DNA from 3 places in the Acidovorax sp. GW823-FHT02H02 genome. Region 1 is predicted to be linked to each of the others. Evidence: riboswitches for the same ligand, from Rfam matches in the RefSeq annotation. Region 1 holds a riboswitch; each other region holds the start of a gene.
The links. Region 1 has a riboswitch for glycine ahead of gcvT (glycine cleavage system aminomethyltransferase GcvT). Riboswitches for the same ligand answer to the same signal wherever they lie in the genome.
Positions count from the first base shown of each region.

Region 2: it holds a riboswitch for glycine, as region 1 does, so the genes downstream of both, AC1RDS_RS10735 (D-amino acid dehydrogenase) here and gcvT (glycine cleavage system aminomethyltransferase GcvT) in region 1, are expected to answer to the same signal.
Region 3: it holds a riboswitch for glycine, as region 1 does, so the genes downstream of both, AC1RDS_RS12395 (penicillin-binding protein 1A) here and gcvT (glycine cleavage system aminomethyltransferase GcvT) in region 1, are expected to answer to the same signal.

Region 1 covers NZ_JBXAJH010000003.1:199,321-206,365, forward strand. Annotated here, with positions in the region: gene gcvP (aminomethyl-transferring glycine dehydrogenase) at 1-2,226, opposite strand, end outside; gene gcvH (glycine cleavage system protein GcvH) at 2,254-2,628, opposite strand; gene gcvT (glycine cleavage system aminomethyltransferase GcvT) at 2,721-3,854, opposite strand; glycine riboswitch at 3,899-4,021, opposite strand; glycine riboswitch at 4,035-4,134, opposite strand; gene AC1RDS_RS04530 (TRAP transporter large permease) at 4,145-5,422, opposite strand; gene AC1RDS_RS04535 (TRAP transporter small permease) at 5,419-5,913, opposite strand; gene AC1RDS_RS04540 (TRAP transporter substrate-binding protein) at 5,983-6,954, opposite strand.
Region 2 covers NZ_JBXAJH010000008.1:109,432-116,476, reverse strand. Annotated here, with positions in the region: gene AC1RDS_RS10745 (YXWGXW repeat-containing protein) at 165-620, shown strand; gene AC1RDS_RS10740 (2-keto-4-pentenoate hydratase) at 861-1,643, opposite strand; glycine riboswitch at 1,862-1,978, shown strand; gene AC1RDS_RS10735 (D-amino acid dehydrogenase) at 2,071-3,408, shown strand; gene AC1RDS_RS10730 (ABC transporter ATP-binding protein) at 3,565-4,287, opposite strand; gene AC1RDS_RS10725 (branched-chain amino acid ABC transporter ATP-binding protein/permease) at 4,328-6,268, opposite strand; gene AC1RDS_RS10720 (branched-chain amino acid ABC transporter permease) at 6,357-7,045, opposite strand, start outside.
Region 3 covers NZ_JBXAJH010000010.1:96,111-103,155, forward strand. Annotated here, with positions in the region: gene AC1RDS_RS12390 (molybdopterin-containing oxidoreductase family protein) at 1-1,693, shown strand, start outside; gene AC1RDS_RS12395 (penicillin-binding protein 1A) at 1,776-4,115, opposite strand; glycine riboswitch at 4,176-4,268, opposite strand; glycine riboswitch at 4,276-4,366, opposite strand; gene AC1RDS_RS12400 (iron-containing alcohol dehydrogenase) at 4,433-5,593, opposite strand; gene AC1RDS_RS12405 (fumarylacetoacetate hydrolase family protein) at 5,878-6,891, opposite strand.

The sequences.
Region 1 (7,045 bases):
ATGGCCCGGCAGGTAGGGCACGAGGTCTTCCACCACACAGACGGGGCCCACGCCGGGGCCGCCACCGCCGTGGGGAATGCAGAAGGTCTTGTGCAGGTTCAGGTGGCTCACGTCGCCGCCGAACTCGCCGGGCGCGGCCACGCCCACCATGGCATTCATGTTGGCGCCGTCCACGTAGACGCGGCCACCGTGGCGGTGCACCAGGGCGCACAGCTCCTTGACCTGCGTCTCGAACACGCCATGCGTGCTGGGGTAGGTGATCATCACGCAGGCCAGGTGCGCGCTGTACTGCTTGCACTTGGCTTCGAGGTCGGCCATGTCCACATTGCCGTTGGCATCGCAGGCCGTCACCACCACCTGCATGCCAGCCATCTGGGCGCTGGCCGGGTTGGTGCCGTGCGCGCTGGCCGGGATCAGGCAGATGTGGCGGTGGCTGCCGCCTTGGGCTTCATGGTAGGCCTTGATGGCCAGCAGCCCGGCGTATTCGCCCTGGCTGCCCGCGTTGGGCTGCAGGCTGATGCCGGCGTAGCCCGTGGCCTGGCAGAGCCAGGCGCGCAGCTGCTCGTCCAGTTCCTTGTAGCCTTGCAATTGGTCTGCCGGGGCAAACGGGTGCACGTTGGCGAACTCGGGCCAGGTGATGGGGATCATCTCGCTGGTGGCGTTGAGCTTCATGGTGCAGGAGCCCAGCGGGATCATGCTGCGGTCCAGCGCCAGGTCCTTGTCGGACAGCTGGCGGATGTAGCGCAGCATGCCGGTCTCGCTGTGGTGGGTGTTGAACACCGGGTGCGTGAGGTAGCTGCTGGTGCGGCGCAGTTCGGCGGGGATCAGCGGCTCCACGCCTTTCTCGAACGCGTCAACCGTGGGCAGCGCCTGGCCGTCCTTGGCAAAGATCTTCCACAGCAGCTCGATGTCGGCGCGCGTGGTGGTCTCGTCGAGCGAGATGCACAGGTAGTTTTCGAAGTGAATCCGCAGGTTGGCACCCATGGATACTGCGCGAGCAGCTATGGATTGGGTAGCGCCATCGGTTTTCAGCGAGAGGGTGTCGAACGCGGCCTGCGGGCGCACGGGCGCTCCCAGCTGTTCCAGCCCTTTCGCCAGGATGGCTGTGTAGCTGGCCACGCGCCGGGCAATGCGCTGCAGGCCCTCGGGGCCGTGGTACACCGCGTACATGCTGGAGATCACGGCCGGCAGTACCTGGGCCGTGCAGATGTTGGAGGTGGCTTTTTCGCGGCGGATGTGCTGCTCGCGCGTCTGCAGGGCCAGGCGGTAGGCGGGCTTGCCGTGCACGTCCACGCTCACGCCGACCAGGCGGCCGGGCAGCGAGCGCTTGAACTCGTCGCGGCAGGCCATGTAGGCGGCATGCGGGCCACCGGCGCCCATGGGCATGCCAAAGCGTTGCGTGGTGCCCACCACGATGTCGGCGCCCCATTCTCCGGGCGGCGTGATCAGCGTGAGGGCCAGCAGGTCGGCGGCTGCGATGAAGGCGGCCTGTTTGGCATGCGCCTTCTCCACGTCGGCGCGCAGGTCGTCGATGCGGCCGCTGGTGGCGGGGTATTGGGCCAGCACGGCGAAATAGTCGCCGTCCAGCAGGGTGTTCCACTGCTCGGCGGAGTTGGCGAGCACGACCTCGATGCCCAGCGGCCGGGCGCGGGTCTGGATCACCTCGATGGTCTGCGGGTGCGCGTCACCGGCCACCACAAACACGTTGCTCTTGCTCTTGACCGAACGTTTGGCCAGCGTCATGGCTTCGGCAGCGGCCGTGGCCTCGTCGAGCATCGATGCGTTGGCGATCGGCATGGCCGTGAGGTCGCACACCATGGTCTGGAAATTGACCAGGGCTTCCATGCGGCCTTGCGAAATCTCCGCCTGGTAAGGCGTGTAGGCCGTGTACCAGGCGGGGTTTTCCAGGATGTTGCGCAGGATGACACCGGGAATGTGTGTGTCGTAGTAGCCCTGGCCGATGAAGCTCTTCAAGACCTTGTTTTTGGATGCAATCGCCTTGAGTTCGGCCAATGCAGCGCTTTCCGTGACCGGCAGCGGCAGGTCCATGGCGCGGCTGCGGGCGATGGAGCGCGGCACGATGGAGTCGATGAGGGCGCGGCGCGAGGCCTCGCCGATCACCGACAGCATGTGCGCTTCGTCGGCCGCGTCGATACCGATGTGGCGGGGCAGGAATTCGGTGGCGTTTTCAAGCGCGCCGAGCGGCAGGGCGGATTGCATCAACATGGGGCAGTCTCGAAGAAGGAAACAGGGTCAGGCGTTCTTGGCGAACTCGGTGTAGTCGGTTTCGCTGAGCAACGCGTCGAGCTGGCTGGCATCGCTGAGCTTGACCTTGAAGAACCAGCCGGTATTGAGCGGGTCTGAATTGGCCAGCGAAGGGTCGGCACGCAGGGCTTCGTTCACTTCGACGATCTCGCCCGAGACAGGCATGTACACATCGGCCGCGGCCTTGACCGACTCGACCACGCCCGCCACGTCGCCCTGGGCAAACGTGGTTCCCACGGCGGGCAGGTCGACGAACACCACATCGCCCAGGGCATCCTGGGCATGCACGGTGATACCTACCACGGCCGCATTCGCGTCGGCGGCGTTGATCCATTCGTGGTCTTTGGAGAATTTGACGGTCATGGGAAAGCTCCTCAAGCAGCTAGAAGATAAAAAAGAAAGGAATCTGCAATGTAGCGGGCGCAGGCGCGGTTGGGGTGCCGCGCCGCGCAAAATTAGCCGCGGTAGTAATTGGCGGGCACAAACGGCATGGCGCGCACTTCCATGGGCACGGCCTTGCCGCGCACCATGGCGTTCACCCGCGTGCCGATGGCGGCAAAGGCGGGGGCCACATAGCCCATGGCCACGGGTTCGTTCACCGTGGGGCCCAGCAGGCCGCTGGTCACTTCGCCAATCTTCTGGCCGTCGGCACTCTGCAATTCGGTGTGCTCGCGCACGGGCACGCGCTCCAGCGCGACCAGGCCCACGCGTTTGCGCGCGAGGCTGGCGGGGTTGTCGATCTGCGCAAGCACCTTGTCGGCACCAGGAAAGCCGCCCGCGCGCGCGCCGCCGGTGCGGCGCACCTTCTGGATGGCCCAGTTCAGGCTGGCTTCGGGCGGCGTGGTGGTGGTGTCGAGGTCGTTGCCGTACAGGCACAGGCCCGCTTCCAGGCGCAGCGAGTTGCGCGCGCCCAGGCCAATGGGTTTGACTTCGGGCTGGGCCAGCAGGGCGCGTGCCAGGGTCTCGGCCTGTGCGGCGGGCACCGAGATCTCGAAGCCGTCTTCGCCCGTGTAGCCGCTGCGTGTCACGAAGCAGTCGCAGCCTGCGATGGAAAAATCGCCACCCGTCATGAACACCAGCTTTTCAATGCCCGGGGCCAGGCGCGACAGGGCGGTGACGGCCTGGGGACCCTGCAGCGCCAGCAGCGCGTGGTCGGGCATGGGCACCACGTCGCAGCGCTGGCCGATGCGGGCCTGGATGTGGGCCATGTCGCCCACCTTGCAGGCGCCGTTGACGATGACAAAGAGTGCGTTGTCGGCCACACGGAAGAACATCAGGTCGTCGATGATGCCGCCCTCGTCATTGAGCAACAGGCCGTAGCGCTGCTTGCCCACGGGCAGGTCGATCACATCGACGGGCACCAGGCTCTCGAACGCGGCGGCGGCATCGGGGCCGACCAGCTTGAGCTGGCCCATGTGCGATACATCGAACAGCCCTGCGGCCTGGCGCGTGTGCAGGTGCTCGGCCATGAGGCCTGCGGGGTACTGCACGGGCATGGAATAACCGGCAAACGGCACCATGCGGGCGCCCAGTTCAATGTGCAGGGCGTTCAGGGGCGTGATGAGCAGGGCGGTGGCAGGTGCGGACATAAGAGCTCCAGGGCAAATGGGGGCCGCGGCACGAATGCCACGCGATTTGCCCTGCTGTCCGCTTTACCTGAGAGATTCACCGCGGCACCCTGGCTGGCCGCGCGGCTTGCTCCTTCGGTGGATGGCCTGCACCTGCAGTGCGGACATCTCTCTCCAGCAAGGGAACGCCCGCATCGCTGCGGGCGCTTGTCAGTCCTTTTGCCTGAGCGTTCGGCTGATGCCTGCGCCTTCGGCGGCCCTTTTGCATGGTGCATGCGGGGCTCTCTCCTGACAATCGAGCGATTCTACCGTTACTTGGCGTACACCAGGTCACGCAGGAACAGCGAAAGCGAGGGCACATAAGTGATGACCATCAGGCATACCAGGATCACCCCCACGAAAGGCAGCAGGTGCTGGATGATGCGGTCCAGCGAGATGCGCGCCACCGTACATGCGGCAAACAGGTTCACGCCAAAGGGCGGTGTGATCATGCCCATGGCCAGGTTCACCACCATGATGAGGCCGAAGTGCACCGGGTCCACGCCGAAGTGCAGGGCCACGGGCGCCAGGATGGGCGCCAGCACGATGATGGCCGCGCTGGTCTCGATGAACATGCCAATGAAGAACAGCGCCGCATTCACGCCCAGCAAGAACAGGGCAGGGGATTGCAGCACCGCCTCCAGCCAGCGGCCGATGGCATCGGGCACGCCCGCGCGGGTGATGAGGAAGGCAAACAGCCCGGCGTTGGCAATGATGAACATGATCACCGCTGACGAGAGGGCCGACTTGCGCAGGATGGCGAACAGGTCCGCCAGGCGAATCTCGCGGTAGATCACCACACCCACCACCAGCGCATAGAACACGGCCACGGCCGAGGCCTCTGTGGGCGTGAATACGCCGCCGTAGATGCCGCCCAGGATGATCACGGGCATCAGCAGCGCCCAGCCGGCCTGCAGCGTGGCACGGCCCATGGGCATGCGGCCATCGCCATCGTTCTTGCCCCAGCCCTTGTATTTGCAGTAGGCCCACACGAACAGCATCAGCGCGCCACTGATCAGCAGTCCCGGGCCAAAGCCGGCGATGAACAGCTCGCCAATCGACACCTCGGCACTCACGCCGTACAGGATGAGCGGAATGGAAGGCGGGATGATCACGCCCAGTTCGGCGCTGGTGGCCTGCAAGGCCGCTGCGTAGCTGGTGGGGTAGCCATGCTTGATGAGCGCCGGGACCAGGATGGCGCCGATGGCGAACGTGGTGGCCACCGACGAACCCGACACCGCCGCGAAGATCATGCAGGTGAGCACGCAGGTCATGGGCAGGCCGCCCTGCACGCCGCCGACGATGCTCTTGGCAAACTCGACCAGGCGGCGCGAGATGCCGCCGGTTTCCATGAGGTTGCCCGCGAGGATGAAGAAGGGAATGGCGGCCAGCGGAAACTTGTTGATCGAGGCGAACATTTCCTTCACCGAGATCAGCATGTTGGCGTTCGCAACCTGTATGCCCAGGATGGACGCGAGGCCGATGGAAACGGCCACGGAAACGGTGAGTGCAAAGCACAGCACCATGGTGGAAATCATGGTGGCGGTCATTGCGCTGTCTCCAGTTCCATCCGCAGGGGGTCGATGAGGTTGCCGATGATGCCGACGACGCAAAAGAGGCCGCCCACCGGCATGGCCAGATAGGCCCAGAACATCGACACCGACTCCAGTCCGGCCATGCTCTGCACGCCGCCGCGCTGCGCGTAATCCCAGCCCCACCAGATGATGACGCCGATCAGGGCCAGTGCCGCCAGCGCCACCACCCAGTCGAGCACGCGGCGAATGCGTGGCGGGCTCCAGCGGTAAAGCACGTCCACGCTCACCATCGCCCCCTGGCGGAAGGCGGCGGGGATGGCCAGAAACACCATCCAGATCAGGCTGAAACGGATCAACACCTCGGTCCATTCTGCGGGCTGCTCGAACACGAAGCGCATCAGAATCTGGAACATGCCCAGCGCAGAGGCCACGGCCAGCATGGCGCAGGCGGCCAGCATGGCGCTGAACGTGGCCCAGCGCTCAAAGGTCAGAAAAGCATTTTTCATGAATGAAAACGCCCGCTGGCGCAATACCGGCGGGCGCTGATAGCTAGTGAAAATAGATCGACAAGAAGATTATTTGTAATCGCGGATCTTGTCGAGCGCGGCCTTGCCGAACTGCTTTTCAAACTCGGCGTTGACAGGGGCCAGCGTCGCCACGAACTTGGCTTTGTCGATGGTGTCGATCACTGTCATGCCCTTGGCGCGCAGGTCGGCCACGCCCTTGGCATCGTCTTCGTCCACGCGCGCCCGGTTGGCCTTGGTGCCTTCCTTGGCGGCATCCAGAAAGGCCTGCTTGTCGGCCGCGCTGAGCTTGTCAAAAGCCGCCTTGTTCATCACGAAGATGCAGGGCGAATACACATGGCCGGTGAGCGTGAGGTGCTTTTGCACCTGGTCGAACTTGGCCGAGATGATGACGGGCAACGGGTTTTCCTGGCCGTCCACGGTGCCTTGCTGCAGGGCCGTGAACACCTCGGGGAACGCCATGGGCGTGGTGATGATGCCAAAGCCCTTGTAGGCGGCGATGTGCACGGGGTTCTCCATGGTGCGCATCTTCAGGCCCTTGAGGTCGCCCGGCTCCTTCACGTCGCGCTTGCTGTTGGTCATGTGGCGAAAGCCGTTTTCGGCCCAGGCCAGTGCCTTGAAGCCCTTGGCGTCGAACCTGGTCAGCAGGTCTTGCCCGATGGGGCCGTCGAGCACGGCGCGCGCATGGGCCTTGTCGCGGAACAGGAAGGGCACGTCCAGGATCTTGGTCTCGGGGACAAAGTTGGGCACCGGGCCGGTGGAGCTGAAGGCCAGTTCCTGCGTGCCCAGCTGCACGGCTTCAATCGACTCGCGCTCGCCGCCCAGGGAGCCGTTGTAGAAGGTCTGCACCTTGTAGCGGCCGCCCGTGCGTTTTTCCACTTCTTTGGCGAAGGTGTCGATGGCCACGCCCTGGTGCGAGTTCTGTGCCACCGAAATGCTGATGCGCATGGTGGTCTGTGCGGCGGCGCTGGCCATGAAGCCAAGGGCAAGGCCGAGGCCAACGACGAGTCGGGTCAATTGCATGGTGTCTCCTGAAGGGGAATGTTGGCGTGCTGGTTGCGCTGCAGGTTGCGGCGCAGACATGTGCTGCGCACTGCAAAAATTATGGCGCTGC
Region 2 (7,045 bases), on a different contig from region 1:
CATGACACACACCCTGCGCTGGCACAGGCTTGCAAGGTGCGCGCGTGGTGGCACGCGGATACACCACTTCACAACACTTCGCACAGCGCCTATGTGCGCTTGACACAGCGCCCCAATGATCAAGGCTCCCGGTTCCGCACGGAATCATTTCTGAGGAGTACACCATGGCACGCAATGCCCTCGCCGCCGCTTCCATCGCCCTGCTGTCGCTGAGCGCCCTGACGGCGGCGCACGCACAGGTCGGCGCCACCGTCATCATCCAGTCCGGCAGCCCCCAGTACCAGCGCCCCGCGCCGGCCCTGGTGCAATACCAGGCACCGCCGCCTCCGCGCCATGAGGCCGCGCCCCGCCCCCGGCGCGGCATGGCGTGGGTGCCCGGCCACTGGGAATGGCGCGGCCACCGCCATGTATGGATGGCGGGCTACTGGGTGAAGGCACGTCCCGGCTACCACTACCGCGAGCCCCGCTGGGCCGAGCATGACGGCCGCTGGGCCATGCAGCGCGGCGGCTGGGACCGTGACCGGGACGGTGCAGCCAACCGCTACGACCGGTACGACCGCGATGGCGATGGCGTGCCCAACCGCCACGACCGCCAGCCCGACAACCCGCGCCGCAACTGATCTTGCGGCGCAGGCGGCCCCCTGCGGTTTCCCCGGGGGGTCATTCCTTTCCCAAATCATTCGTGTCGAAGAACCCGTTCAAGATCTTTTCGGGGTCGCACAAGCACCTTGCCCAAAGGGTTGGAGTGAAATCGGGCGATGGCACGCCCCGGCTGCTTGCATGGGCACGAGCGAAGCCGCAGACAGTGCTGCAGCACGGCAAGGCGAAGCAACGACGACACGGAGGGTTTGGAAAAGGAATCAGACCAGGTGCAGCTCGGCGTGGCCCAGGCCCGGGAAGTCGGCCACCACCACCGTGCCCGGCGCCACCAGCACGGTGCCGGTGCACGAGCCCGTGGTCACCCACTGGCCCGCACGCAGGCCGCCCAGGCTGCGCGCGCCCTCGTTGGCCAGCCACACCAGCAGCCGCAGCGGGTCGCCCGCCGGGTTGCCCCAGGCGGCGTGCTGCACGGCCACCGTGCCGTTGACGGACAGATGCACCGGCTGCACCAGGGGCTGGACCGCAGCCACGTCGGCCGGCCCCGAACCCACCACCAATGCGCCATGGCAGGCCTGGTCGGCCAGGCGGCTGAACTCGCCCTGCTGGGCCCAGGCGGCAAAGCGCGTGTCGCACACCTCGATGGCGGCGCGCACCGACGCCATGGCCGCCAGCACCTCGGCCGGGCTGTAGGGCGCGGTGCGCTCGGGCAGGTCGGCACCCAGCTCGTACACCAGCTCAGCCTCGACCCCCATCACGGCAAAGCCTGCGGCAGGCAAATGCACGGCCTGCCCGGTTGGCGCTACCGCCACCGAATCGCGGGTGAGCGCCGCGCGCGCGGGCAGCGCCTGGGGCGATGCGGCGCCCACCTTCCAGCCAGCGATCTCGCCGCGCTCGCGCACCACGGCGTCCTGCACGGCATAGGCCTGGGCCGCATTGCACGGGCGCAGCGCAGCGGGCAGATCGAGCGGCCGGGGCATGCGCCCCTGGCGCGCCATGGTGAGCAAGGCCGCGCTGGCAAAGGGATCAAAGGCGGTATCGGGCATGGCAGGCATCCTGGGGATAAAGCTTGGCGGATTATGGCGAGGCACCAGTTTCTGCGCCCGTCCAGCATCAGCAACGATTGCCATCCATTAGCGCGCACAGCCCCCTTTTGCGCCGCAGTGCCGCCTAGAATCGGCCTCGCAGGAGAGTCAGCGGCACCGTCCGCTTCACCGAAGGCGCAAACTCCCATACACGCTCAGGTTCCGTACTGCACCATTCAACAAAGCCGTCTGGAGAGCCGCCACGACCTACACGCGTGGCGCACCGAAGGAGCAAACCACGCGCCATGCCGGCGATTGCGGTGAATCTCTCAGGTACCAAGGACAGGGGGAGCGGCAGCTTGGCAGACGCGCCGGCTGTACGCTATTGAAGCAATAGCTGCTACCGCACGCCTGTCAAGTGCCAGAGCCCAGAAAGGCTTTGAAAATCATGCGCGTGATCGTTTTAGGTGCCGGCCTGCTCGGCGTGACTTCGGCGTATTTCCTGCAACAACTCGGCCACGAGGTCACGGTGATCGACCGCCAGGGCACGCCCGGTGCCGAGACCAGTTTTGCCAACGGCGGCCAGATCTCGGTGAGCCATGCCGAGCCTTGGGCCAACCCCAGCGCGCCGCTCAAGGTGCTGCAGTGGCTGGGCCAGGAAGATGCACCGCTCTTGTTCCGTCTGCGTGCCGACATGCGCCAGTGGCTGTGGGGCCTGCAGTTCTTGCGCAACTGCACCCCGGCGCGCACGCGCCACAACATCGAGCAGATCGTGCGCCTGGGCACCTACAGCCGCAGCGTGCTGCAGCAGCTGCGCGCGGCCACCGGCATCGCGTACGACCAGCGCACACAGGGCATCCTGCACTTCTATACCAACGCCAAGGAGTTCGACGGCGCGCTGGCCCCGGCCGAGCAGATGCGCCAGCTCGGCTGCGAGCGCCAGGTCATCAGCGCCGACGAGGCCGTGCGCATCGAGCCAGCCCTCGCCCACATCCGCCCGCAACTGGCCGGCGCCACCTACACGGCCGAGGACGAGTCGGGCGATGCCAACCAGTTCACCCGCGAACTGGCCCGGCTGTGCGCGGCGGCGGGCGTGCAATTCCGCATGGGCCACCACATCACGGCGCTGCGCGAGGCCGGTGGCCATATCGACCATGTGGAGCTGACCAATGCCGAGGGCCGCTTCGAGCGCGTGCGCGGCGACGCCTTCGTGCTGGCCATGGGCTCGTTCAGCCCGCTGCTGGCGCAGCCGCTGGGCATTCGCCTGCCCATCTACCCAGCCAAGGGCTATTCGGTGACCATGCCGGTCAAGAACGCGTCGATGGCCCACGAGGTGAGCCTGACGGACGACGAATTCAAGCTGGTGTTCTCGCGCTACACCAGCGCGCAGGGAGACCGTTTGCGCATTGCCGGCACGGCAGAATTGAACGGCTATGACCGCAACCTGAACCCGATGCGCTGCGAGGCCATCGTGCGCCGCGTGGAGCAGCTCTTCCCCGGCGCGGGCGACGCCAGCCAGGCCCAGTTCTGGACCGGCCTGCGCCCCGCCACACCCAGCAACGTGCCGCTGATCGGCAAGACCAAAGTGGCCAACCTGTTCCTCAACACCGGCCACGGCACACTGGGCTGGACGCATGCCTGCGGCTCGGGCAAGGCGCTGGCCCATATCGTGAGCGGGCTGGCACCCGAGGTGGACTTTGCTTTCACGGGCACGTCCGACCGCGCGGCACCGGGCCACAAGATGGCCGTGACCGCACCCAGCCAGCGGGCAGCGAACAACGCCTGAAAGGCGGAGGACCTTGGGCGCCTGCGGCACCTGTGCGCAACCGCAGGCACCCATCAAAAAGCCTGCGCTGCCCAGGGGCATACGCAGGCCATGCTATCGGCGTGCCAGCTGGCCGCGGGGAGTTTGGCCCCTGCCAACTGCCAGCCTCACCCAGCGTCAGTGGCCGCCGCCGAGGTAGGCAGCCTTCACGGCCGGGTCATCGCGCAGGCGCTCCGCCGGGCCTTGCACGGAAATGCGTCCGTTTTCCAGCACATAGCCGTAATCGGCTACCGCCAGGGCGGCTGCCGCAAATTGCTCCACCAGCAGCATGGTGACACCCTGCCCCTTGAGGCGCTCAATGATGCGGAAAACTTCCGCCACCAGAATGGGCGCAAGGCCCATGGAGGGCTCGTCGAGCAACACCACTTCCGGATTGAGCATGATGGCGCGGGCCATGGCCAGCATCTGCTGCTCACCGCCGGACAGCGTCCCAGCCAGCTGAGTGCGGCGCTCCTTGAGGCGCGGAAAAAGCTCCAGAGCCCGCTCCAGATCACCGGCCACATCCCCCCGGGGGCGGCTGCCCGTCAGGCGGGGAAAAGCCCCCAGGGTGAGGTTGTCGGTCACCGTCATGGTTGCAAAAACGCGCCGCCCTTCCGGGGAGTGCGCCAGCCCCAGCTTGGCGATGGTGTAGGCCTCCTGGCCGTCAATGCGCTTGCCGTTGAGCGTGATCTGGCCCGCGGTCGGCGCGATCATGCCGCTCACCGCCCGCATGGTGGTGGTTTTGCCAGCGCCGTTGGAGCCGATCAGCGTCACGACCTTGCCCTTGGGCACTTCGATGGAGATGCCGTGAAGCACCTGTACCTTGCCGTAGCCGGCCGAAAGATTCTGGATGGTCAGCATGTGTTGTGCGTCTTGTATCGTCGTTTCGGGGGCATCGGGCTCAGGCGGGCTGGGCCACGACGGTCTCGGCGCCACCGCCCAGGTACGCCTCGATGACCTTGGGATCGGCCTGAACTTCCGCGGGCATGCCTTCGGCAATCTTCTGGCCAAAATCCAGCACCGATACCGTGTCGCAGATGCTCATCACCACATCCATGTGGTGCTCGATCAGGATCACCGTCACACCGTGATCGCGAATCTTCTTGATGATGGAAATCAGTTCCACGATGTCAGGGGCCGTGAGTCCGGCGGCTGGCTCATCGAGCAGCAGCAACTGCGGATCGAGTGCCAGAGCGCGGGCAATCTCCAGCAAGCGCTGTTTGCCATAAGGCAGGTTGCGCGCCTGTTCCGCGGCCAGGTCTTGCAGGCCGACAAAACGCAGCAGACCCATGCCCCGGGTGACGGCGGCATCGTTCTCACGGCGGTAGCGCCCCGTATGCACGGCCACGTCAAACAGGTTGCTTGCAAAGCTGTGGTGCAGACCCACCTGAACGTTTTGCAGCGCGGTCATTTCGCCAAACAGCTGCACGTTCTGGAAGGTTCGCGCAATACCCGACAGAGCAATGTCCGACGAGGTGCGACCCACCACAGAGCGGCCACTAAAGCTGATCGCGCCAGCCGTCGGCACGTAAATGCCGGTGAGCACGTTCATCATGGTGCTCTTGCCCGAACCGTTGGGACCGATGAGGCCGTGGATGGTGCCCCGCTTGATGCTCAGGTCTACATTGTTCAGGGCCTTGAGGCCGCCAAACTGCATGAGCACGCCGCTGGCTTGCAACAGCTCAGTGGATTCACCCGCCGTGGTGGCTGTGGACACCGCATCCGCCTGTGCTGCACCGGTGGGCTGCAAGGGCAGATCGGGAGGTGCCGTGCGCAGGTTGAGCGCATTGCGGACAAAACCCACAATGCCGTCCTGCAGGTAGTACACAACAAACAGCATGATCACACCGAAGATCGACAAGCGCCAGTCGGTCATGGTCTGCAACCAGAACGACAGAGCGGCCAGCGCCATGCTGCCCACCACCGGGATCGCCATTTGCGAGATGGTCGAGCGCTCGCGCCGGACAGCCACCACGGCCGTGATGGCCACCAGAACTGCCAGGCCCACGGACACGTAGCGGAACAGCTCCACATCATCGAGCAGCTTGGGCAGCAGCACGATGATGGCAGCGCCCACCAGCGAGCCGATGCGGCTCTTGCGCCCCCCCATGATCACCGCCAGCAGGAACAGCACGGTGAGTTCGAAGTTGTACGAGTTGGGGGAAATGTACTGCTCCGAATACGCGTACAGGCACCCGGCCAATCCGGCAAAACCGGCGCTGATCACAAAAGCGTACACCTTGTAGCGATAGACCGATACGCCCATGCAATCGGACGCCACGGGGCTGCCGCGCAGCGCCTCGAAGGCCCGGCCCAGGTGGGAGCGCAAAATGCGGTGCGACACGATGAGCGACAGCACCATCATGGTAGCCACCAGCCAGAAGTACTCGCGCTTGGCCAGCTGGAACCCGCCAATCTCGGGCTTGTCCAGCTTGATGCCCAGGGGGCCTTCGGTCAGAAAACTCATCTCGTTGATGAGAATCTGGATGATGGTGCCGAACGCCAACGTCACCATGGCCAGATAAGGGCCAGAGACGCGCAGTGCGGGCAGCGCCAGCAGCGCACCGAAGCCCGCCGTCAGCACGATGGCGGCCGGAATCGTGACCCAGATGGGTGCGGCCAACTTGAACACCAGCACACCCGCCGTGTAGGAACCCAGGCCGAACAGACCGGCATGGCCCAGAGACACCTGCCCGGTGTAGCCCACCACAATGTCAAGACCAAAGAGCACGATCGCGTAGATCATGATGGTCTCGAGCAGATGGATGTAGTAAGGATTGCCGACCACCGTGGGGAAGGCCAGCAGGGCGGCAAAAGCCGCAATGGACAGGACCAGACGCATCACTTTGGTGGTGCTGGACGTGGGCGAGGCAGGGCCCTGCGGGCCGCCGGAACCTGCCAGGGAGGTAATAGAGGATGCAGCCACTTTGTCAGACCTTCTTGATCACGGATTTGCCGAAAATTCCCTGCGGACGCACGGCCAGCACGATCAGCAGCAGCACCAGGCCAGGAACATCCTTGTAGCCGGTGCTGAGATAAAAACCGGTGGTGGTCTCTGCCACACCCAGGATGATGCCGCCCACCACAATGCCCAGGCCGCTGGTCAGGCCACCGATGATGGCGACCGCAAAAGCCTTGAGCCCCAGCACGGCGCCCATCGTGGCCCCCGTCAACGTCAGCGGCGCAATCAGCACGCCCGCAAAACCGGCCGTCAGGGACGACAGCGCATACGAGAAGGTAATCACCAGCCCGGTATTGATGCCCATCAGCTTGGCGGCATCGCGGTCATTGAAGGTGGCCACCACGGCTTTGCCGAAGATGGAGCGGCGGTTGAACAACTCCACCGCCAGCATCATGGCCAGCGCACCGCAGACCACGAGCACTTCCATCGGCAAGATGTTGGCGCCCAGGAACTGGAACGGTGCCTCTGGCAGTGGCGAAGGGAATTTGAGGTCATCACGGCCCCACACGTTTTCTGCCACGTTCTTGAAGATGATGCCCAGCGCGATGGTGGACATGATCCAGCCGAACTCTGACTTGATCTTGATGGCGGGCCGCACGCCGATGCGCTCCACCACGGCGCCCTGAAGTGCACCAAACAGGCACACCAGCGGGATCA
Region 3 (7,045 bases), on a different contig from region 1:
CGAGAGCATGGATCGGCGCTTCTTTCACCGCCTGGGCGCCTCGCAGCTCGACCGCACCATCTGCGCCTCGGCCGGTGCCGAAGCGCTGGTGCAGACCCTGGGCGGCAAGCTGGGCATGAAGGTGGAGTTTTTCGCAGAATCCAGGCTCATCCTCATCTGGGGCAGCAACTCGATTGGCAGCAACCTGCATTTCTGGCGCTACGCCCAGCAGGCCAAGCGCAATGGCGCCCGGCTGGTGTGCATCGACCCGCGCAAGACCGAGACCGCCGACAAATGCCATGAGCACATCCAGCTCCGCCCCGGCACCGACGCCGCGCTGGCCCTGGCGCTGATGCACGAGCTGATCCAGAACGACTGGCTGGACCCCGACTACATCACCCAATACACCCTGGGCTGGGAGCAGCTGCGCGAGCGCGCCCTGCAATGGCCGCCCGAGCGCGCGGCCGAAATTTGCGGGGTGCCCGTGGAGCAGATCCGCCAGCTCGCCAAGGACTACGGCACCACCCAGCCCGCTGCCATCCGCCTGAACTACGGCATGCAGCGCGTGCGCGGCGGCGGCAACGCGGTGCGCGCCGTGGCCTGCCTGCCCGCGCTGACGGGTGCCTGGCGCCACCGTGCGGGCGGCATGCTGCTGTCGAGCTCGGGCCAGTTTCCAGTGCAGCGCGGCGTGCTGCAGCGCCCCGACCTGATGCCGGAGCGCACACCGCGCACGCTCAACATGGTGCAGATTGGCGACGATCTGCTGCGCGACACCGCGCCCGGCTTTGGCCCCCGCGTCGAGGCCCTGGTGGTCTACAACAGCAACCCCGTGGCCGTGGCGCCCGAATCCGGCAAGGTGGTGCGCGGCTTTGCCCGCGAAGACCTGTTCACCGTGGTGCTGGAGCACTTTCGCACCGACACGGCCGACTACGCGGACTACATCCTGCCCGCCACCACGCAGCTGGAGCACCGGGACGTGCATCTGGCCTACGGGCACACCGATGTGCTGCTCAACCGCCCGGCCATTGCACCCGTGGGCCAGGCGCGCAGCAACGCGCAGATCTTCCGGGACCTGGCCGCGCGCATGGGCTTCACCGAGCCCTGCTTTGCCGACAGCGACGAGGCCCTGTGCCGCCAGGCCTTTGGCGACGCCGTGGACTACGCGCTGCTCGAAACCCAGGGCTTTGCCACGCTGGCGCTGCCCGATGCGCCGTTTTCCGAAGGCGGCTTTCCCACGCCCAGCGGAAAGTGCGAATTCTTCAGCGCCCGCCTGGCCGCGCAGGGCCTGGACGGCCTACCCGACCACCTGCCCAACCACGAGCTGCAGGGCACCGACGCCCGCTACCCGCTGGCCATGATCTCGCCGCCGGCGCGCAATTTTTTGAACTCCACCTTCGTCAACGTGCAAAGCCTGCGGGCCATCGAAGGCCGCCCCGTGCTGGAAATGCACCCCGACGACGCCGCCGCACGCGGCATTGCCGATGGCGCCGTGGTGCGCGTGTTCAACGACCGCGGCAGCTACCAGTGCCACGCCACCGTCTCACGCCGCGCGCGGCCCGGCGTGGTCAATGGCCTGGGCGTGTGGTGGCGCAAGCTGGGGCTGGATGGGACGAATGTGAACGAGGTCACCAGCCAGGCCCTGACCGACCTGGGGCGGGCGCCGACGTTTTATGACTGCCTGGTGGAGGTGGAGGCCTGCGCTGTGCCGGCCTGACGGTGTGGTGGCTTTTTTGCCTTAAAATGACTCCTGTATTTATAGCTCTTGGTGCTTACATATCAAGCGCCATCGGCCATTCTTACCCCATGTCGGCAGAATTTCCTGCCCTTGGTCGGCGCCCGTCCGGGCCGCACTCGAAGGGGCTTTGGACAAAGGCCTTGCGGTCATCCACGCAAGTCCCGAAGACATATTCCGGGTACACGTAGTCCTCGCCAAAGCGCATCAGGTCCAGCGGCAGGGTGCGCGATACCGGCGTGCGCCCCTGCACCGCCTCGGCCATGTACTCGGTCCACACGGGCAGGGCCAGGGTTCCGCCAGTGTGCCGGCCCAGGCTGCGCGGCTGGTCGTAGCCCATCCACACGACAGAGGCCACGCCCGACGAATAGCCGGCGAACCACACATCGCGCGCATCGTTGGAGGTGCCGGTCTTGCCGGCCACATCGGGGCGGCCCAGCGCCTTCGCGCGCCGGCCCGTGCCATGCTGCACCACGTCGCGCAGCATGCTGTCCAGCACGAAGGCATTGCGCTCGGACACCACGGTAGCGCGGGGCGATGGCGCGTTCGCTGCGTACAGCACCGCGCCGCCGCGCTCGCTCACCTGGTGGATCAGCCGGGGCTGCACCAGGGTACCGCCGTTGGCAAACACGGCATAGGCCTGCGTCAGCTGCAGCGGCGTGATGGCGCCCGCCCCCAGGGCCAGCGGCAGCCGGGGTGGATTGCGTTCCGGCAAGAAGCCGAAGCGGGTGGCGAACTCCTGCACGTACTGAACCCCGGCCGCGTCCATCAGGTTGACGGCCACCAGGTTCTTGGAGCGCACCAGGCCGCGCCGCGCGGTGATGAAACCCTCGTAGTTGCCGCCGTAGTTGCGCGGGCTCCAGGCGGGGCGGCCGCGGGCGGCAGGGGTTACGACACGCTGCGTATCGTCGATCAAGGTGCCCGGGGCATAGCCCTTTTCCAGCGCCGCCGAAAAGATGAACGGCTTGAAGGTCGAGCCCGGCTGGCGATAGGCCTGCACGGCATGGTCGAACTGGTTGAAGGCGTAGTCGAAGCCCCCCGTGAGCGCCAGGATGTCGCCGGTTTCCGTGTCCATGGAGACCAGCGCGCCCTCCATGCCCGGCAACTGGCCTAAATTCCATCGTTCGCGGACGTCGGCCACGACGCGAATCACCGCGCCCGGCGCAATGCGCCGCCGCGCTGGCGCATCGGGCTTGAGGGCGGCACGCGCGCTGGCGCTGAGCCGGCTGCGCGGTATCCGCACCTGCGTGCCATCGCGCAGCCACGCGGCAATGCCCTCGGCCTCGGACGCCGCGTGCACCAGGGCGGCACGCAGTTCCCCGCTGTCGCGGTAGGGCGCCAGCGCGGCGCGCAGGGCTTTGGGTTCGTCGGACGGCACAGCGCCCTGGATGCGCCCCTCGGGGCCGGCATAGCCGCGGGCATCCTGCGCGCCCAGAATGCCCGCGCGCAGCGCACGCGTGGCCGCGCGCTGCGCGGGAACGCTGAGGGTGGTGACGACATCCAGGCCCAGCGCATACGCCTCTTCACCGTACTGCTCCAGCACCATCTTGCGGGCCTGTTCCACGGCAAAGGCGGCTGCCGGCTCGATGGAACGGTATTGCGTTCGCAGCGTCAGCGCCTGTGTCCGCGCCTCCTGGTAGGCGGGCGCATCCAGATAGCCCAGTTCGTGCATGCGCTGCAGAATGTACTGCTGGCGGATGATGGCGCGCTCGCGGTTCACAACGGGGTTGTAGGCCGACGGCGCCTTGGGCAGCCCGGCCAGCACGGCGGCTTCGGCCACCGTCAGCTCGCCCAGTGTCTTGTCGAAGTACACCGACGCCGCGGCAGCAAAGCCGTAGGCACGCTCGCCCAGATAGATCTGGTTCATGTACAGCTCCAGGATCTTGTCCTTGCTGTAGGTGGCTTCGAGTTTGTAGGCCAGCAAGACTTCCATGAGCTTGCGGCTGTAGGTTTTGACGCGGCTCAGAAAGAACACCCGCGCCACCTGCATCGTGATGGTGCTGGCCCCCTGGGCATGCTCCCCCGATACCACATTGCGCAGCGCAGCGCGTGCCAGCCCGGTGAAGTCCACCGCGCCATGCTCATAAAAGCGGGCATCTTCGATGGCCAGCAGCGCCTGGCGCATCTGCAGCGGGATCTGCCCTATCGGCACGAATTCCCGGCGCTCCTCGCCATATTCCGCCAGCAGCGTGCCGTCCCTGGCATAGATGCGCATCGGCAGCATGGGATCGTAGTCGGCCAGGTGGTCCACCTCCGGCAGCTGCTGCCACACCATGTGCAGCACATAGGCCCCGCCCGCACTGCCTGCCACGGCCAACCCCAGGAAAAAACCCGCGAGAAATTTCAGGACCGGGTGCTTTTTGGGCGAAGGGGCAGGCGCGGCAACAGACGACGATGGGTGCATCAGGGGGAACTCTGGCTAGGGCAGGACCCGTGCCATGACGGGCCTGCGGCGCCGCTCCCCCTGTCCTTTTACCTGAGAGTTTCGGCTGCCTGGGCAGCCTGCCCCTTCGGTGGACCCCCGCCTGCGTTGCGCAGGGCGGCGGCCTCTCTCCAGTCGGCGATGGTCTCCTGCGGTCCGGCTTGCCTGAGCGATGATGGGAGTTTGCGCCTTCGGCGGAGGCGGGTTGCGCCCCTCTCTCCCGCAGGATAGGCGCTCACTTTAAATCACCCGCCAAAACCAACCCCGTTCAAAAGGTCAATATCCCGACCCCCGGCCGGTTACAGCGCGGCTTCCAGGATGCGGCGGCTCACGGCGGGCGTGATCTCGCGCTGCTCGCCCAGCTGCACCATGCCATGCGCTTCGAGCTGGGCCACCACGGTGTCCACCACCTCCGCGCCCAGGCCATGGCCCGACAGGCGCGTGGCGATGCCCATGCTTTCAAAGAAGGCGCGCGTGCGTTCAATGGCGGCGGTGATGCGCTCGTCATCCGTGCCACTGGTGATGCCCCACACGCGCTCGCCGTACTGCAGCAGCTTGGCGCGCTTCGGGCCCCGGCGCTCATTCAGCAGCGCGGGCAGCACGATGGCCAGCGTGCGGGCGTGGTCGATGCCGTGCAGCGCGGTGAGTTCGTGCCCGATCATGTGCGTGGCCCAGTCCTGCGGCACGCCGGCGCCGATCAGGCCGTTGAGCGCCATGGTGGCGGCCCACATGAGGTTGGCGCGGTCGTCGTACACGGGCTCCTGCGCCGTCAGCAGGCGCGGGCCGATCTCGATCAGCGTCTGCAGGAGGCCTTCGGCAAAGCGGTCCTGCACCGGTGCGTTGACCGGGTAGGTCAGGTACTGCTCGACCGTGTGCACGAACGCATCGACCACGCCATTGGCCAGCTGCTGCGGCGGCAGCGTGTAGGTCTTGGTGGGGTCGAGCACCGAGAACAGCGGGAAGGTGTTCTTGCTGCTGAACGGCAGCTTGGCGCCCTTGGCGCGGTGCGTGATGACGCCGCCGTTGTTCATCTCCGAGCCCGTCGCGGGCAGCGTGAGCACGGCACCAAATGGCACGGCCTGGGCGATGTTGCGGCCGCGCTTTTCCAGGATGGACCAGGCATCACCCTCAAAGTGCACGGCAGCGGCGATGAACTTGGTGGCATCGATCACCGAACCACCCCCCACGGCCAGCAGAAAGTCGAACCCGCCGGCACGGATCTGCTCGACGGCCTTCATCGAGGTTTCAAAGCTCGGGTTGGGCTCGATGCCGCTGAAGGTGGCGTGGGTGCGCTCGCCCAGCGCGGCGCGCACCTCGGCCAGGGTGCCGGTTTTTTCAGCACTGGCACCGCCCACCAGGATCAGCACCTTGGCCGCTGCGGGCACCAGCTTGGCCAGGTCGGCGATGCGGCCCTGGCCGAAAACGATGTGGGTGGGGTTGTGGAAGTCGAAGTTCAGCATGGCAATGGAATGTTGGCTCACCGCGCCCCTTGCCGCGCCGGATGGTCTGGCAGGCGGCGGGAACGCAGGGCAATGATGGAAAAAACCGCCAGACCAGCAAGCCCGGCAGACGGACTGTTCATTGTCCGCGCGAAGCCGCCGGCACCCCTGTCACCTCGGTCAAAACCCTTACGTCAGCGGCGTCAGCACGGTTGCGCAAGACGCGGTTTTACTCCTGAAACAATAGCTATTAGCATTTGTAAAATAAGCGCTGTAGCCATTTCTTGCTGCATATTTTGCTGTTCTCAGCCGCCCACGGGCGATGCAATGGCCTGGTCGATCGCACCGAAGATGCTGGCGCCGTCCTTGCCCTTGACCTCGATGCGGATGGTGTCGCCGAACTTCATGAACTCCGTGGTGGGCTTGCCGTCCTGAATCGTCTCGATGCAGCGTTTTTCGGCGATGCAGCTGTAGCCCTTGGGCCATTCGGTGCGGCCGTTTTGCTCCACGCCCTTGTTGCTGACGGTGCCGCTACCCACGATGGAGCCCGCGCGCACATTGCGCGTCTTGGCGATGTGCGCGATGAGCTGGCCGAAGTGGAAGGTCATCTCAGGGCCGGCGTCGCACATGCCGACCTTGCGGCCATTCCAGGTGGACTGCACGGTCAGGTGCACGCGGCCGTGGTCCCAGGCGTCGCCCAGCTCGTCCAGCGTGACGGCCACGGGGCCGAACGCGGTGGCGGGCTTCGCTTGGAAGAAGCCAAAACCCTTGGCCAGCTCTGCGGGAATCAGGTTGCGCAGGCTCACGTCGTTGGCAATCATCACCAGGCGGATGCCGTCCAGCGCCTGGTCGGCGTTGGTGCCCATCTTCACGTCGCCCGTGATGACGGCGATCTCGGCCTCGAAATCGATGCCCATGGCCTCGCTGGGCACGACCACATCGTCGCAGGGTCCAATGAAATCATCGCTGCCGCCCTGGTACATCAGCGGATCGGTGTAGAAGCTCTCGGGAACCTCGGAGTTGCGGGCTCTTCGCACCAGTTCGACGTGGTTGATGTAGGCCGAGCCATCCGCCCACTGGTAGGCGCGCGGCAGTGGCGCCATGCACTGGGCGGGGTCGAAGGGGAAGGCGTGGCGCGCGCGGCCGCTGTTCAGCTGGTCGTACAGGTCCTGCAGCTGGGGCGACAGGAAGCCCCAGTCGTCCAGCACCTGCTGCAGCTTGCTGGCAATGCCGGTCGCATAATGGGCCGTGCCCAGGTCGCGGGAGACGACGACCAGCTGGCCGTCGCGCGAGCCGTCTTTGTAGGTGGCAAGTTTCATGGGGAACAGAGCCTTCGTCTCAACAGAAATGGCGGAAATGGCGCAAACCCCACAAGACTACGCTGGGTTCAATGGATTCAACCGAACAAAACTCGCAAATTTTTGGTGTGGATGGACAAAGAACGTGCAGGCACCCAGTCCGTGGAGGTCGGCT